4 regions of the Rhizobium sp. NPDC090279 genome follow, and region 3 is predicted to be linked to each of the others. Evidence: riboswitches for the same ligand, from Rfam matches in the RefSeq annotation. Region 3 holds a riboswitch; each other region holds the start of a gene.
What was found. A riboswitch is a leader RNA that binds a small molecule or an ion and turns the genes downstream of it on or off. The one in region 3 is predicted to bind cobalamin.
Positions count from the first base shown of each region.

Region 1: another riboswitch for cobalamin. It lies ahead of fdhA (formaldehyde dehydrogenase, glutathione-independent); the one in region 3 lies ahead of ACIQWP_RS12040 (DUF1636 family protein).
Region 2: another riboswitch for cobalamin. It lies ahead of metE (5-methyltetrahydropteroyltriglutamate--homocysteine S-methyltransferase); the one in region 3 lies ahead of ACIQWP_RS12040 (DUF1636 family protein).
Region 4: another riboswitch for cobalamin. It lies ahead of ACIQWP_RS24350 (SRPBCC family protein); the one in region 3 lies ahead of ACIQWP_RS12040 (DUF1636 family protein).

Region 1 is NZ_JBIVYI010000006.1:493,460-497,653, forward strand. It holds gene ACIQWP_RS18045 (hypothetical protein) at 1-300, opposite strand, end outside; gene fdhA (formaldehyde dehydrogenase, glutathione-independent) at 781-1,971, opposite strand; cobalamin riboswitch at 2,197-2,397, opposite strand; gene ACIQWP_RS18055 (aspartate aminotransferase family protein) at 2,586-3,920, opposite strand; gene ACIQWP_RS18060 (cupin domain-containing protein) at 4,064-4,194, shown strand, end outside.
Region 2 is NZ_JBIVYI010000001.1:255,422-259,615, forward strand. It holds gene metE (5-methyltetrahydropteroyltriglutamate--homocysteine S-methyltransferase) at 1-1,368, opposite strand, end outside; cobalamin riboswitch at 1,461-1,676, opposite strand; gene ACIQWP_RS01185 (class I SAM-dependent methyltransferase) at 1,731-2,510, opposite strand; gene ACIQWP_RS01190 (ABC transporter ATP-binding protein) at 2,515-3,279, opposite strand; gene ACIQWP_RS01195 (FecCD family ABC transporter permease) at 3,276-4,194, opposite strand, start outside.
Region 3 is NZ_JBIVYI010000004.1:281,360-285,553, reverse strand. It holds gene ACIQWP_RS12050 (SfnB family sulfur acquisition oxidoreductase) at 1-291, opposite strand, end outside; gene ACIQWP_RS12045 (FAD/NAD(P)-binding protein) at 1,007-2,419, shown strand; cobalamin riboswitch at 2,616-2,833, shown strand; gene ACIQWP_RS12040 (DUF1636 family protein) at 2,941-3,354, shown strand; gene ACIQWP_RS12035 (ABC transporter ATP-binding protein) at 3,364-4,143, shown strand; gene ACIQWP_RS12030 (ABC transporter substrate-binding protein) at 4,164-4,194, shown strand, end outside.
Region 4 is NZ_JBIVYI010000010.1:89,963-94,156, reverse strand. It holds gene ACIQWP_RS24365 (L-threonylcarbamoyladenylate synthase) at 1-29, opposite strand, end outside; gene ACIQWP_RS24360 (DUF6656 family protein) at 88-705, opposite strand; gene ACIQWP_RS24355 (ACT domain-containing protein) at 807-1,238, shown strand; cobalamin riboswitch at 1,438-1,643, shown strand; gene ACIQWP_RS24350 (SRPBCC family protein) at 1,740-2,984, shown strand; gene ACIQWP_RS24345 (2Fe-2S iron-sulfur cluster-binding protein) at 2,987-4,075, shown strand.

The DNA of each region.
Region 1 (4,194 bases), on a different contig from region 3:
CGCGTGATGGGCGAGATCATCGAGAAACTCTGCCACATCCTTGACGGTGTCAACAACGACATAGTTCAATCCACGACCAGCGTTGACGGAGTCGCGACCGACCGTCACGCCGAAGCCGCCGGGCACACGCTGGAACCAAGTGGAGCGCCACTTCCTGAAGCCGGCCGCGTCACGCTCGTACTCCTCCAGATATGCCTTCTGTTCTGCTACTCGAGCACGAAATGTATCAATAACATTCCGCGCGCCAGCCTTCGGCTTATCAGCCTTCTTTGAAGTCCATTTCTCAAGAAAGTTTGCCATTGGTCCGATCTCTTCAGGTTAGCGTTCCTTGCCAAGCCGCCATTGACTAGGAAGCAATGACGGAGCTCCTCCACAGGGATGCCCGCATATATGTAAAGGATAGATGTATAATGGCAACATAATCCGTTATTATTATCGATAATTGGCCATTACAGCGGCGTCATTGCCGCTCGTGGAGCTCAAAAGGCGTGAATTTCGCTACTTCCCCCTTCATAATCGACCGCCTCTCACCAAGATCTGGAATATCGACAGGCCAGTGCTGCGGTGCATACTTGCCTGAAGTACTCCATGGCAGTGCAAAAGATTGCAGACGTATTCATGGGCTACCTGATGTCAACGCCGGCTTTTGTTGCCGTTTTGTTGTCCGGCAAACTCATAACCGTTCGCCGATACGACATCGGGAGCGGAGATATCAACCTCCACTCCCGACCTATCTTCGTCTTGAGATCGCCGCATGATCCCGTGAGTTTTTCTTCTTCTCTATGCCGCCTTCAGCAACTCGCCATGCGGATCAAGCACGAATTTCGTTGCAGCGCCCTGATCGAAGCTTTCATATCCTTGTGCCGCATCTTCGAGCGAGATGATCTTGGCGTTGACGATATCGGCAATGGGCAGCCTGTCATGCAGGATCGCCTGCATGAGCTGCCGATTGTACTTGAGCACCGGCGTCTGACCCGTATGGAAGGATTGCGCCTTCGCCCAGCCGAGGCCGAAACGTAACGACAGACTGCCCTGCTTGGCTGCATTATCCGCGGCGCCAGGATCTTCCGTCACATATAGTCCGGGAATGCCGATCGAACCGGCCGCGCGGGTGATCTCCATCATCTGATTGAGCACGATTGCCGGCTGCTCGCCGCCCGAATGCCCTCGGGCTTCGAAGCCAACAGCATCGATCGCGCTATCGACTTCATTCGTGCCGACGACCTCGGCGATCATGTCGCCGAGACGATCGCTCTTGGAGAGATCTATGGGCTCGAAACCGACCTTGGCGGCATGCGCAAGGCGATCCTTGTTGAAATCGCCGATCATGACGACGGCGGCACCGAGAATACGAGCGGAAGCTGCAGCCGCCATGCCGACGGGGCCGGCACCTGCGACATAGACGGTCGAACCCACGCCGACGCCTGCGCGAACGGCGCCATGAAAGCCGGTTGGCAGAATGTCCGAGAGCATGGTGAGATCGCGGATCTTCGCCATGGCCTTGTCGCGGTCGGGGAATTTCAGCAGGTTGAAATCCGCGTAGGGTATCATGACGTAGCGCGCCTGGCCGCCGATCCAGCCGCCCATGTCGACATAGCCGTAAGCGCCGCCGGCGCGCGACGGGTTCACCGTCAGGCAAACGCCGGTGTCTTGCGACTTGCAGCAACGGCAGCGGCCGCAAGCGACATTGAACGGAACCGAGACGATGTCGCCGACATCAAGCATCTCGACGTCGATGCCCTTCTCGATGACCTGTCCGGTGATCTCGTGCCCAAGCACGAGGCCCGGCATCGCTGTCGTGCGGCCGCGCACCATGTGCTGATCGGAGCCGCAGATATTCGTGGAGATCACCTTCAGGATCACGCCATGCTCGATGCGGCGGCCATCCGGCGCCTCCAGTTTCGGATCGTCGATATCGCGAACCTCGACCTTGCCGGGTCGCATATAGACGACGCCTCTGTTCCCAGTCATGCCATCTCCTCCTTGGTTGAACGCTTGATCATGACAGCCCGAGATTTCGGGCCTCTTCGGATCGGCCCGCTCCTCAACGGGCAGAACAGCAGCAAAATCGGTCACGTCAGCCGCAGCTTCAGCGGCATTCCGACCGGCGCATGCGTGACTGAACATGGAGCTGCGAGATTGGAACGGGGTGATCTCAAGACACCCGCATTCGTCTCTCGATCGCCCACCGCGATCAGTCGAGCCTGCCGTCAAGGCTGGTTTCCGGGCTTCAGACCTGTCCGTTCGGACATCCCGACACCTTCCCGGCCCATTTGCCAGTGGCATCAATCGAGACATTCGGTCCGCTACCGTTGCGGGGGCAGCACCGGCCTAAGACCGGTTTCCCAATTATCCATCAGGGCATTTCCCGATGGCACCTTGAACGTATCCAGAAGATCACGGCAAGCGACGTGGCGCGCCTAAGAAAACGACATCGGCATCTTGCTGGACGACATCGGTTTTTTTCACTTCATATGGCAAACCGCTGCCAGCGATCATATGGCGGCACAGCATGGCAGCAACCGCAGCGCTTCACGAATCGTGACTTGGCCGGCGCCATTAGCGCCGGCCAGGCTCAGAGATTATCAGGCAGCCCGCTTCAGTGCATCGCCGAGCATGGAGACGAGCGTTTCGATCTCGGCGCGCTCGATGATGAGCGGCGGTGACAGCGCGATGATATCGCCCGTGACACGGATCAGCAGCCCCTTCTGGAAACAATCGACGAAGACGTCGTAGGCGCGGGTGCCGGGAGCGCCGTCGCGCGGCGCGAGTTCGATGGCGCCGACGAGGCCGAGATTGCGGATATCGACCACATGCGGCAGGCCTTTCAGCGAATGCAGCGCCTTCTGCCAGTCTTCCGCCAGCTCGCTCGCGCGGCTGAGAAGGCCTTCCTCCTCATAGATTTCCATGGTTGCGAGACCGGCGGCGCAGGCGACCGGATGACCTGAATAGGTATAGCCGTGGAAGAGCTCGATCTGGTTTTCCGGACCGTTCATCAGGCCATCATAGACCTTGCGGCTGGAGAAGACCGCACCCATCGGTATGGTGCCGTTGGTGATGCCTTTTGCTGTCGTCACGAGGTCGGGAACGACACCGAAATACTCGGTCGCAAATGGCGTCCCCAGTCGGCCGAAGCCGGTGATCACCTCGTCGAAGATCAACAGGATGCCGTATTTGTCGGCGATCGCCCGCAGCCGTTCGAGATAGCCTTTCGGCGGCAGGATGACGCCGGCCGAACCGGACATCGGCTCGACGATGACGGCAGCGATCGTTTCAGCGCCATGCAGCGCCACCAGCCGCTCCAGATCTTCGGCAAGCTCGATACCGTGAGCCGGCAGCCCCTTGCTGAAGGCGTTGCGCTCGACATCGAGCGTGTGGCGCATGTGATCGGCGGGGATCTGCGGGAACATGCGGCGGTTGTTGACAAGGCCGCCGACGGAAATGCCGCCGAAGCCGACGCCGTGATAGCCCTTTTCCCGGCCGATGATGCGGGTGCGGGTGCCCTGCCCGATGGCCCGCTGATAGGCGATGGCGATCTTCAGTGCGGTGTCCACGGATTCGGAGCCTGAACCGGTGAAAAACACACGGTCGAGCCCGGCCTCAGGCCCGCCCGGCGCGTGCGCGGCAAGCTTTGCGGCAAAATCGAAGGCGATCGGATGGCCCATCTGGAACGTCGGGGCGAAATCCATCGTCGCCAGCTGCCGCTCGACCGCCTGCGCGATCTTCTTGCGGCCATGGCCGGCATTGACGCACCACAGGCCAGCCGTGCCGTCGAGCACCTTGTTGCCGTCGACATCGGTGTAATACATGCCATCCGCGGCCGCGAGCAGCCTCGGTGCGGCCTTGAACTGCCGGTTTGCCGTGAACGGCATCCAGAAATTGTCGAGAACTGGGGTGTTGGGATGGGTGATCTTGTCCATTATCGCCTCCATTACGCTGCCATTGACATCAGCGATTTTCCTGTTCCGAACAAGTCCTTTTCTTGACATATTTAAGCCATTGATTTTGTTTGATCGAAATGGGATGTTTTCGATATTCCGAACACCTGAAAACCGAGACCACAATGTCCGTCGATATTGGCAATCGCCTGCGTCATCTCCGCCTGGCACGCAACCTTTCCCAACGCGAACTCGCCAAGCGCGCCGGCGTGACCAATTCGACGATCTCGCTCATCGAATCGAATTCGGCCAATCC
Region 2 (4,194 bases), on a different contig from region 3:
GCCGATCGTCGTCGTGGGGAAGAGCGGCAGCCGGATGGCACCGGCCTGAAGCGCACGACGCTCCGCAAAGGCGCTGTTACGCCGTTTCATGCCGGCATCGATGCCCGCGATGCGGCCCTGCACCAGCGGATCGGTGACCTTCGGAGAAGCGGCGCGGGCGGCGATAGCCTTCGATGCTGCCTCGACCTCGGCCGATACAGCAGCTTTTCCTTCGGCAAGGCCACGACCCAGCACCGAAAGCTCGGAAAGCTTCTGGGTAGCGAATGCCAGCCAGCTCGTCAGATCGGCATCGAGAGCCGTCTCAAGCTCGAGATCGATCGGAACATGCAGCAGCGAGCACGACGGCGCCACTTCGACGCCCTCGATACCGCGGGCAGTGACGATCGGCTGCAGTCGGTTGATGATCGAGGCAAGATCCGCCCTCCAGATATTGCGCCCATCAATGACGCCAAGCGACAGGACCTGCCCCTTGCGGACGGCTTTCGAAACATCGTCGAGCTGCTCCGGAGCCCGGACCAGATCGACATGCAGACCGGCGACCGGCAGGTCGGCAACGGCGGCAAGATTGCCCGAAAGACCGCCGAAATAGGTCGCTAGCATGATCTTCAGGCCCGGCACGGCCTTCGTCAGCACCTTATAGGCAACGGAGAAGGCATGACGCTCGCCCTCGGTCAAATCGAGGACGGCGATCGGCTCATCGATCTCAACCCAATCGGCGCCGGCAGCGGCGAGACGACGCAGCAATTCCGCGTAAACAGGAAGGAGTTTCGCCAGCAGGTCCAGCGGCTTGAAGGTTGCCGGGCGAGCCTTGGCGAGCTTTAGGAAGGTGACGGGACCGAGGATGATCGGACGCGTGTGGATGCCGAGCGCCTTTGCCTCCAGGAAATGGTCGACCGGCTTCTGCGACGTCAGGCTGAATTCCTGATCCTCGGAGACTTCCGGCACCATGTAGTGATAGTTCGTGTCGAACCACTTGGTCATCTCAAGCGCCGGGACGCCGTGGCCTTGATGCACATGGCCGCAATCGGCGTGGCCGTCGCCCTGGCTGCCGCGCGCCATGGCGAAATAGGCCGACAGCGAGACATCCCCGCCCTTCCAGCCGTAGACGGACGGAACCGCGCCGACCATCACGGCCGTATCGAGCACGTGATCATAGAAGGAGAAGTCGTTGGAAGGGATGCGCGTGATCCCCTTGTCGCGCTGGAGCGACCAGTTTTCGGCCCGGAGCCTCCTGGCCGTTTCGATGAGCTCGTTTTCAGGGATTTTTCCGGACCAAAAGCCTTCGAGCGCGAACTTGAGTTCGCGGTGGCGGCCGATCCTTGGAAAGCCGAGCGATGCAACTGGAATGCTGTTCTGTGACACTGTCATACCCCATTGGTTTGTGGGGGCATGGGTAAAGCGGACGCGTGCGAAAACGGTCCTTCAAGACCGTCGCAGCAACCACCGGGACACCCCGCCCGTGGACGTTATTTTGTCCTGGCAGGTCTCCTGGCTTGCGGGTCGGCGCCTCTGTCCGTCTTCCCAAGGCTCATCGCCTCAGTGACATTATGGACAGTGGCTCGCCGCTTACAGTTGCGGGGGCAGCTCCGGCATAGCCGACATGTCGGCGCACCGTATTCCCTCTTAGCCCTGAGACGGTCAAACCATCCCAGAGAACCATGACGGGTGAATTCTCACCAATGGCGCGGCAAAGTCAATAGATATAAACAAATCTTTATATGTTTATTTGATTAGGTCAATAAGCGCGAGCAGACGAGGATGAAGCGGCGATAGACGAAGGTCCGCAGCTTGTTTCTCAAATTCGCATTCTTCCGCTGCGCTTTCGCGATGGGCGCATGCGATTGCAACTGAATGTCGGCAAAGCCGGCAGCCTTTAGAAGCGGGGCCAGCGCATCCGCGCGCAATCCGGCGCCGAAAGGCAGCGCTTCCATGATGCGCGCGTGGCGGCTGCTGAGAGCTCCGTCATAGTTCTTGTCTGCGCCAATCAAACGGTCGATCAGCGCGATCAACCGTGTCGCGATCTGGCCGCCCGGCTTCGGCTTTGCCCAATCGCCATCGAAGATCACCAGGCGCCCGCCGGGCTTCAGCAGCCGAAACCATTCCTTGAGAGTTTCCTCCGGCCGCGTCAGCGTCCAGACCAGATGACGGCAGACGATGGCATCATAGGTCTCATCCGGCTCCATCGTCTGTTCGGCATCGGCGAACAAGAACCGGAGGCGCGGCTTGCCCGCGTGCTTCCTACGTGCGACGGCAAGCATCGCCTCGGAGAAATCCAGTGCAGTCACCTCATGGCCGAGATCGTGGATCAGGCGCGTTACCTCCCCTGTTCCGCAGGCAAGTTCCAGCACGCGCTTCGGCCGAGGGCCAAGCGCGGCGCGGATCGGCTCCTGCCAGGCGTCAGCCTCCGGCCCGGGCGCAATTTTATGGCCGAATGCGAGATCAAAGGTCTCGGAGCGCTTCGACCAATAATCCCGGATCTCTTCCTTGAGATCGAAATTGGCGCCATCCATGGGTTCAGCCCGCCATGTATTGAATATTGCAGCGGCCATGGACCGAGGACTTCTGCACATGCGCACGCACGCCGAAAACCCGCTCGATCAATTCCTGCGTCAATACCTCTTCCGGCGGCCCGGCCGCGACAACCTCGCCCTTCTGCAACACGGCAAGGCTGTCGCAGAACATCGCTGCCAGATTGAGATCGTGCAGCGCGACGATCGAGGTCACATCGAGCTTGGAGACCAGGCCGAGAATATCGAGCTGATGCTGGATATCGAGATGGTTCGTCGGCTCATCGAGCAGCAGTTCGCTCGGGGTCTGGGCAAGAGCTCTCGCGATATGGACGCGCTGCCGCTCGCCACCGGAAAGGGTCTGCCACAGCTGCCCGGCACGACCCTGCATGCCGACGCGCGCAAGCGCATCCGAAACCGCCGTATCGTCGTGAGCGCTCCAGGCTGACAGCGGACCGCGATGCGGCGTGCGGCCGAGACGCACGACATCCATCACGGTCACCTGGGTATCGGTCGTCGCCTGCTGTTCGACAAGCGCGATGCGGCGAGCGATATCGCCACGCGAGATGGAGGTGATATCGCTGCCGCCAAGCCGGATGACGCCGCTTCTGACCTTCCTCAACCGGCAGATCAGCCGCAGCAGGCTGGATTTCCCGGAACCGTTCGGCCCGAGAAGGCCAAGGACCTTGCCCTTTTCCACCGCCAGGCTGACACCGTTGACGATCAGAGTATTGCCGGCCGCGAAGGTCACCGTATCCACAGCGATGCTCATGCCGTCCTCCGGGCGCGATAGAGAATGATGGCAAAGGCCGGAGCCCCGAAAAGGGCAGTAACCACACCGATCGGCAGAATCTGCTGGGGGATGATGACCCGCGAAACGATATCGGCGCCGACCATGAAGATGGCGCCGGCCAGGGCCGCAGCCGGCAGCAGCCGATCATGGCTCGGCCCCACCGCGAAACGGGCGGCGTGCGGGATGACCAATCCGACAAAGCCGATGGAACCGACGATGCTGACGACCGCTGCCGTCATGAACGCCGTCACCCCGAGCAGAACGATCTGCGCGCGTCTGACCGCAATGCCAAGCGAGGCAGCCGCGTCCGTGCCGAAGATGAAGGCGTCGAGCACGCGGACATGTGCCATGCAAATGGCAAAGCCGACAATGGCGACCGGCCCTGAAAGATAGACATCCGGCCAGCGCACGCCGCTCAACGAGCCGAGCAGCCAGAACATGACGCCCCTTGCCTGTTCGGCGTTGGCCGAGGTGGTGACGATGTAGGAGGTGAGCGCGTTGAAAAGCTGCGAGCCGGCGACGCCGCAGAGAATGATGCGCTCGCTCGTGCCGCCGACGCCAGCCGCAAGCAGACCGACAAGCAGGAAGGCGACGACCGCGCCGAGGAAGGCGCCGCCGGAAAGCCCCAGAATGCCGTAGCCAAGTCCGAGGATCATGATGCAGACCGCGCCGGTCGAGGCGCCGGCCGAGATGCCGAGCACATAGGGCTCGGCCAGCGGATTGCGCAACAGGGCCTGCAAGATCACGCCGCTCAGCGCCAGCGACGCACCCGTGCTGGCGGCGACAAGCGCCCGGCTCAGTCGATAATCCCAGACGATACCCTGGTGAATCCGGCTCAGTTCGAAACTCGTTCCGAACATCCGGTTCGCGATCGCCTTGGCGGTCGTCGACAGC
Region 3 (4,194 bases):
TATCTGCGCGATGGAAGGGTCGGCCTCCGCCAGTATGGCAACGACCTCGGCGAGAACGCAGTTTGAAATATCGATGCCGCCATGTTCCGAAGGAACGGAAATCCCGAGCAGGCCCGACTGGGACAGGGCCTCGACCTCCTCATAGGGCAGGATGCGGTTGATATCGCGATCGCTTGCTTGCTGCGCGAAGCCCGCCGCGAGCGAACGTGCAATGTCCAGCGCTTCCTCTTCGCTCTGAACGCGATGCGCGGGCGGCCTGACGCGTTCGTGCAATTGCGAAACAGTCCCCATTCACCACTCCTTGGCTGGCGTCAGGTCAGTTTTTCAGGCACGGCAAATCAGCTAGATCTTAATTTCTATGGATGTCGTGTTCAACGGAATTTCCTGGCGCATTTCCGTCACGCCGCCCGGCACGATGGGTGCCGACTGCGGAAATGGTCAGCGCGAGACCGGATATGAGGGGTGGCGAGATAGCGTGTTTTGCGGCCTCTCGGACAGCGGGCACCAATACCGAAAGCAACTTCACAAACTGATCTCAGGGCTCGGAATTGCTTCTCTTTTTCTCTAGTCGAAGCTCCGGCTGAATGGGAAAAACCATTCGATCGCGGGGACATTCTCCGCAATGCCCCATCATCGATCCAATCTCGCCCAGACAAGAAAGCACTTGCTAGCGGCGCGTTTTCGCGCTTTCATATACGACTAAATAAGTAGACAATAGCAATAATCCTGCTGCCTGACGACTTTCGAGGAAGTAATCATGTGCGGCCGATTGCAGGCATCTGGTGTTGGGTCAGAGTTGGACCTGCCTGTCGCGTCTTTCATTGTGGAAGGGAATTCCGGATTGAAGGAGCGCGCCGAATATTGAGAGCCGATGCGGTTTTGCGCGTTCCGTCGGTCGCAGTTCCGAAATTGCCGAGTCCCAGATACCGGATTACGTTTCTGGGCCCGCAAAGTGAGCAAGCCCCAAGAAAGGCATGATCGACCACCTCTCGCCCCAGGAGTTGATATGACGGTTCAGGGATTATTTTCCGCCAGGACGAACGCGACGCAGCCTTATGCGATGCCGCGCATCGCCGTGATCGGGCGTGGCTTTTCCGGCATGATGATGGCGATCGCCCTGATGAAGACGGTGCGTTTTCCGTTCCATCTGCAGCTTTTCGATCCCAATTCCAGCGTCAGCGGCGGTCAGGCGCTTGCCTCAGGGCACAGCAGCGAGATCCTCAACAGCCGCGTTCGCGATCTTTCCGTCTCCGCCGGCGATCCCGACGATTTCAATCAATGGCTCAGCGGCAACGCGCCTTTCCGCAGTGCCGTTCCCGCGGCCATACCGGGATTCTTGCAGATCTTCGTGCCGAAGAGCATTTTCAGCGATTATGTCTATCAGCGTTTTTCGGAAGCCTTCTCTTCACGGCGCGATGTGGCGGTACAGGTCAGCAGCGAGACGGTCTTCGGGCTTCGCCGCGTACGTGGCGGTCGCTTCATGGTGGAAAGCGATGGCGGCGCCAATTCGCCCTTCGACATGGTGGTGCTGGCGACCGGCTATGGTATTGCCGATCAGCAATTCCAGGCCAGCGATCTCGCAACCGTTCCGACGGCCGTGCGGGCGCGCCGCCTGGTGTCACGACCGCACACGATCCTGCTCGGAAGCGGGCTGCGGGTCGTGGACCGGCTGCTGCAGATGCGTGAGAACGGTTATACCGGGCAGATCACCATCGTTTCCCGGCGAGGCTTCCTGCCGCAGAGCCACACGCGCAACAATGCCGATCCGGTCTTTCCCGCCGACGAGATGCCGGGCAAGCTCAGCGAAATCGTTCGTTTCATCCGCAAGGCCTGCGGGGAGGCGGAGGCGAACGGCCAGAGCTGGCAGTCCGTCATGAACGGTTTGCGCAAGCATGCACGATCGCTGTGGCGATCCTTGCCAGCCGGGCAGAAGCAGCAGTTCAACCGTCATCTGCGCGCACTCTACGACAGCCATCGCAACCGGCTGCCCGAAGCCCTGCATCTTCGCCTGAATCAAGAGATGGCCGAGGGCAACACTCTGCTGCGGCGCGGCCATTTCATCCGGCGGACGCCGACGGGGCTGATTTTGAGGCCCGCGGGCCAACAGGAACCCGAGCAGCTTTATGCGGACGATGTGATCGACTGTCGATGCCAGGCACCCGATCTGAACGCGCCCTTGCTGCGGAGCCTCATCGACGCCGGTCTTGCTGTTCCGGACGAGCTTGGCCTCGGCCTCGCCGTCGATGCGACAGGCGCACTCGAGGTCAATGGCCGCACGACGGAGGGGCTCTTTGCCATCGGTCCTCTGGGGCTTGGCAGCCTTCCGGATATTGATCTGGTGCCGGAGATCGTGACGCAGGCCTATGCGGCGGGCGAGAGCGTCGCGGAGCGTTTCCATCCGCAGTGCAAGGCGGTGTAGCAACCGCGCAGTTTCTACTGTTTACGATCAAGGTAGCGGTGCGCGTACTTCCGTCCCAACGGACGGGGTTGGGCCAAGGAGGAATTGCGGCTTGCGTTATGTAATGTAATAACGTAACTAAAATGCCATGCAGACGTTGAACCATGAACAAACGAAATCACCCATGACATCGCCGTTGCCCGTATCAGCTTTCTATGAGATGAATACCCTCGATGGTGCCGCCTACGGATCAATCCTGATGGCGGCTGAAAAGGGAACACGGTGCGGATTACCCATCAGGGGCCAAAACCGTGGCTGCCCCCGCAACTGTAAGCGGAGAGCGCGTTCGCAGTATGCCACTGGCTTTATGCCGGGAAGGCGCGAACGGGTTGTGACCCGCGAGCCAGGAGACCTGCCATCGACGATATCAACCGCAACGGACGGGGTGTTCCGATGGAAAATCAGTGGTTGGGCGAGGGCGCCGTTGCGCCCATTGGCCCTATCTTGACTGTGCCTCCGGCGAAATCTCCGGGAGGCATTTCATGGACAAAGCAAAAGAGGCGACGCACCGGATCACCGTGTGCACGAATTGCCGACATATCGGCAAGCCGTGCCGGCCCGGCCTCGATCTTTTGAAGCATCTGCAAGCGGCCATTTCCCAGGCCGGGGCTGCGCTTTCCGACGATTTCAGCCTTGAGGGCAGCGTCTGCATGGCAGGCTGCGAGCGGCCCTGCACGGTCTCCTTCCAGGCGACGGCAAAAGCGACGTACCTCTTCGGTGACATCGAGGATGCGGCCGATATCGGAGCGCTCGTCTCTTTCGCGCAGCTGTATCAGGATCGCCCCGATGGACTGACGCGCGAAGGGGAGCGTCCGAGCGCGCTTGGTGGCAAGACGCTGGCGCGCATTCCGGCGGCCATCGTTTCGGCCGAATATCAGCCGCTGCCGTTGCACTAGGAGGCCACGATGTCCGAACGAAGCGCGCGGTTGGATGCCGATGGCGTCACCTGGGGGCCGCAGAAGGGCATGCCGATCATCAGCGGCATAACGCTATCCGTCGAAGCTGGCACCCGGCTGGCCATCATCGGGCCGAACGGGGCGGGTAAATCGACCTTGCTGCGCTGCCTCTATCGCGGTCTCAAGCCGCAGCGAGGTACGGTGCGCATCGATGGCATCGATCTTTGGTCCATCGGTCCGCGGGAGGCGGCGCAGCGCATTGCAGTCGTGCCGCAGGAAACGCCCGATAGTTTTCCCTTCAGCGTGCGTGACGTGGTGCTGATGGGGCGTATTCCGCATCGCAAGGGCATGGCCCGCTGGAGCGATCGCGATCATGAGGTGACCTCCAGGGCACTTGCGCGGCTGGAGCTGGAGCCTCTGGCGCTAAGGCAGTTCGCGTCGCTCTCCGGCGGCGAAAAACAGCGGACGCTGATCGCCCGCGCATTGGCGCAGGAGCCGGAGCTCATCATTCTGGACGAGCCGACCAATCACCTCGATATCCGGCACCAGCTCGAGATACTCGAGCTTCTGAAAGGGCTGGGTCCGACGATCATCACGACGCTGCATGACATCAACCTCGCCGCGGACTTTGCAACCCAGATTGCCGTCATGGATTGCGGAAGGCTGACTGGTCACGGCGAGCCGTCTGAAGTCCTGACCGTGGAGCACGTATCAAGCGCTTTCCGTGTCGGCGCGCGCCTGCATCGCACCGACAGCGGCCCGCAACGATTTTCCTTCTCTCTTCGATAATACGACCATTGGAGTTATTCATGTTCTCTCGCCTATCTTTATCTGCCGCAG
Region 4 (4,194 bases), on a different contig from region 3:
TGTTCGAGAATGTCTATGTGTCGTGCCATGGCCTGCCTGCTTGCAGTTCAGGCCGTTCTTATGCTCTTCGAGTTTTCGGATCAATCGTCAAAGCTGGCGAATGATGTCGCGAAGCTGCTCGTTGCGGGCGCCGAGCAGGAGAACATTGCGGATGGCGATCTGCGGATCGTGGGTATGGAACAACACGCCGTTGCCCCTGATGTCGCGATTGATCGTCAGCTTCTTGTCTTCCGCCGCCTTGTCCGGATGGATGGCGACGGCGAAATACATCCGTGAATATTTGAGGCTGATGTCTTCGAAGAAGTTCTCTTCCTGACCGATGCGGGCAAAGAAGTTGGCGATATAGAAGGCCCAGTTCACGTCCTCATAGTGCGCGAACTGCGTCCGCGCGGCTGTCACGTGGCAATAGCCGAGATGCGGCGTGTCCTTCAGCGTGTGATGGAAGATGAGCTTCGGGAAGCGGATCGATTTGTGGAAGCTGTTGAGCCTGTCATGGGTCTTTTCGCCGGCATCCCTGAGCTTCAGCGCCGTGCGCTCGGCCACGTGCTCGTGACTGAGATATTCCCGCTCCTCGGCAAGCCAATGCGACCTGTTGCGGTTGATGCGGCCCGTGCGCAGGAATTCGCTGTAGCCCGTCGTCGATACCGGTGGCGTCGGTTCGGGCTCGGCGGGCTTCCCAGCGTCGAAATATCTGAGTTTGGCCATGCCGGATCTCGCTATATCAGTCTCTGGGCGGCATGATAGATCGAATAGCTTGAGCCGGGCTTAACCGTTTGGATGCCGAACCCTGGGGAAGACTGAGAAACATGTCGGGAATTATCGATCTCAAACAGCTCCTGTCCGCCATGAAGCCGAATCTCGCCGAGGGCGAATTTGTCTATTGCAGCGTTCCGGCGTCGGCACTGGCCGATTACATCCATCTGGAACCGATCGGGCTCTTTCGCGAAAGAGAAGGTGTGACGCTGATCCTGCCGCTGGAAGTGGCCCGAAAGGCGGGGCTTCCGGTCGCTCCCGCCATGCGCATGATCACGCTTGAGGTTCACTCTTCTCTCGAGGCCGTAGGTCTGACCGCAGCCTTCGCAACGGCTTTGGGAAACGAGGGTATCAGCGCCAATGTCGTCGCGGCCTTCTATCATGACCACATCTTCGTCCCGGCCCTCGATGCCGGTCGCGCGATGGCCGCTCTGCAAGCCCTTTCGTCCGCCCAATCGTCTGTTTCGTCACCCTCTGCCAGCTGATCCGTCGCAATCAGAATAAAGCGTCATCGGCGAGGGTCGGACGGAGCATCGCTTTCATTGCTGGCGCCGGAACATAAGCAATTGAATTGCTTTTCTATATTGTTTGTAAAGACGACCGTGTCGGCGCCCTGTTTTGCCTGTCGTCAATTTCGAAGCCGATGTCGCATTGTAGCGCAGCGGCTGATGCGGCCGAGCGCTATGATGTTATCAATCTCAAGGTGCCGTCTGCTAGGGAGATGGAGAATTGGGAAGCCGGTCAAAATCCGGCGCTGCCCCCGCAACGGTGGTGGAGTGAGGCATGGCGGATAAAGCCACTGGGTCTGGTCGGCCTGGGAAGGTGCCATGGGGTCCCGGAAACAGGGCCGCTCCAGAGCCCGGAAACCAGCCTTGGGCACATATGGTTTACTGACCGCGGCGGGCGGTCGGGGCATTGCTTTCGGCCGTTCCCACCGGCCTTGCATGTCCTCTGCTCGTCTTCCGGTATTGTGCAAGGATAGGCAAATGGATATCGGCAGCAAAGTTCTGCGGCAATTGAAGAACCACCGGACAGGCTTGAGCCTGGAGCAACCATTCTATACCGACCCGGATTATTTCAAGCTCGATATGGAGACGATCTACTATCGCGATTGGCTGTTCATCGGCCATGATTGCGAAGTGCCGCGCGCGGGCAATTACTTCACCGTCCAGATCGGCGATTATCCCGTCGTCATCGTCCGCGGCCGCGACCAGGTCATCCGCGCGTTCCATAATAGCTGTCGCCATCGCGGCTCGCGTGTTTGCAACACCGAGCGCGGCTCCTCGGCAAAGCTCGTCTGCCCCTATCACCAGTGGACCTACGAACTTGACGGCTCGCTGCTCTTCGCCCGGCAGATGGCGGAGGATTTCGACAAGAGCCAGCACGGGCTGAAACCGGTTCATTGTGAAAGCGTCGGCGGCTACATCTTCATCTGCCTTGCACAGAACGCTCCGGATTTCGCCCCGCTGCGCGCGACGGTCGAGCCCTATATGGCGCCGCATCGCATCAGCGAGGCCAAGATCGCCTTCCAGAGCACCATCATCGAGAAGGGCAACTGGAAGCTGGTCTGGGAAAACAATCGCGAGTGCTACCACTGCGCGGCCAATCATCCCGAGCTTTGCCGCACCTTCCCGGAAGCCCCGACCGTCAGCGGCGTGCAGGGCGCCATGAGCGACCCGGTCATCACCGAGCACTGGGCACGTTGCGAGGCCGCAGGCCTGCCGAGCGAATTCAAGCTTTCTCCGGACGGCCAGTTCCGTGCGACGCGCATGCCGCTGATCGAAGGCGCGGAAAGCTACACCATGTCCGGCCAGAATGCCGTCAAGCGGCCGCTCTCGTCCGATGTAACGATCAACGGCATCGGCACGATGCTGCTGTTCCATTATCCGACGACGTGGAACCACATGCTCGGCGACCACGCGATTTCCTTCCGTGTTCTGCCGATCAGCGCCGAGGAAACGGCCGTCACCACGAAGTGGCTCGTTCACAAGGATGCCGTCGAAGGCGTCGACTACGATCTGGAAGAGCTGACCCACGTCTGGACCGAAACCAACGACCAGGACCGCCGTATCGTCGAGGAAAATGCCTTCGGCATCCGCTCACCGGCCTATGAGCCCGGTCCCTATTCGGAGATCCATGAAGGCGGCGTCATGCAGTTCGTCGAATGGTACACGACTTTCATGATCAACCGGCTGCAGGGCGACCAGGCCAAGCTGTCGGCGGTTGCCTGAGTATGAACATGGCCGTCTCCCTCCGTCATAGACACCTCGACCAGATGCAGCCCTGGAGCGACAGGCAGCATCTGCTTGAATGCCTCTCGGTCACGCCCGAAGCGCCCGATGTGATGACCTTCACATTCGGGTCCGACAAGGACAATTGGTTCCGCTACCTGCCGGGCCAGTTCGTGACGCTTGAGCTGCCGACGGCTTCGGAGCCGGTCATGCGTACCTATACGCTGTCCTCGACGCCGTCGCGGCCCTTCTCGGTCGCCGTGACGGTCAAGGCGCAGAAGGACAGCATCGGCACGCGCTGGATGTTCGAGAACCTCAAGCCGGGCATGCGCATCAAGGCTTTCGGCCCGCTCGGTGATTTCAGCCATATTCGCCATCCGGGAGAGAAGTACCTTTTCGTCTCGGCCGGTTCCGGCATCACGCCGATGATGTCGATGACGCGTTACATGTCCGATATCGCGCCATTGTCGGATATCACTTTCGTCAACTGCTCGCGCAGCCCCGCCGACATCATCTTCCGCTCCGAACTCGAATATCTCGCCCGCTTCATGCCGAACCTCAATCTCGGCCTGATCGTCGAGGGCTGTGGCCGTACCGATCTCTGGTCGGGATTGAAGGGCCGCATCGACAAGGCGAAGATTGGTCTGCTGGCGCCCGATTTCATGGACCGGACGATCTTCTGCTGCGGGCCGGAAGTCTTCATGGATGCGGTGCGATCCATGCTGGAAGCGCACGGTTTCGACATGTCGCGCTACCACCAGGAAAGTTTCCAGCCGGCGAATGCGGCAACGCCGCTTGCGGAAGTTGCCGACGATGCTTCCGGCGAGGCTGCGACCACGATCCGCTTCACCATGGCCGGCAAGGATGTCGTCTGCGCGGCGGGGCAGACTGTGCTTCAGGCGGCGCGCGGCGCGGGCGTTCGCATCGGGGCGGCGTGTGAATCCGGCCTTTGCGGCACATGCCGGGTGATGAAGCTTTCCGGCGAAGTCGACATGAGCCACAATGGCGGCATCCTCGATGACGAGATCGACGAAGGCTATATCCTCGCCTGCTGCTCGCGGCCGAAGACAGACGTGCAGATCGAGGCCTGAGGCCAGTTCGGCTAGGGTGTGTACCCATGAGCCAAGATACACTTAACGTATGCTGTCGCCGCAACGGCGGCGGCGAAGCGAAGACAGCCTGACCTCGCTTGCGGATCACGAAGGGCCGT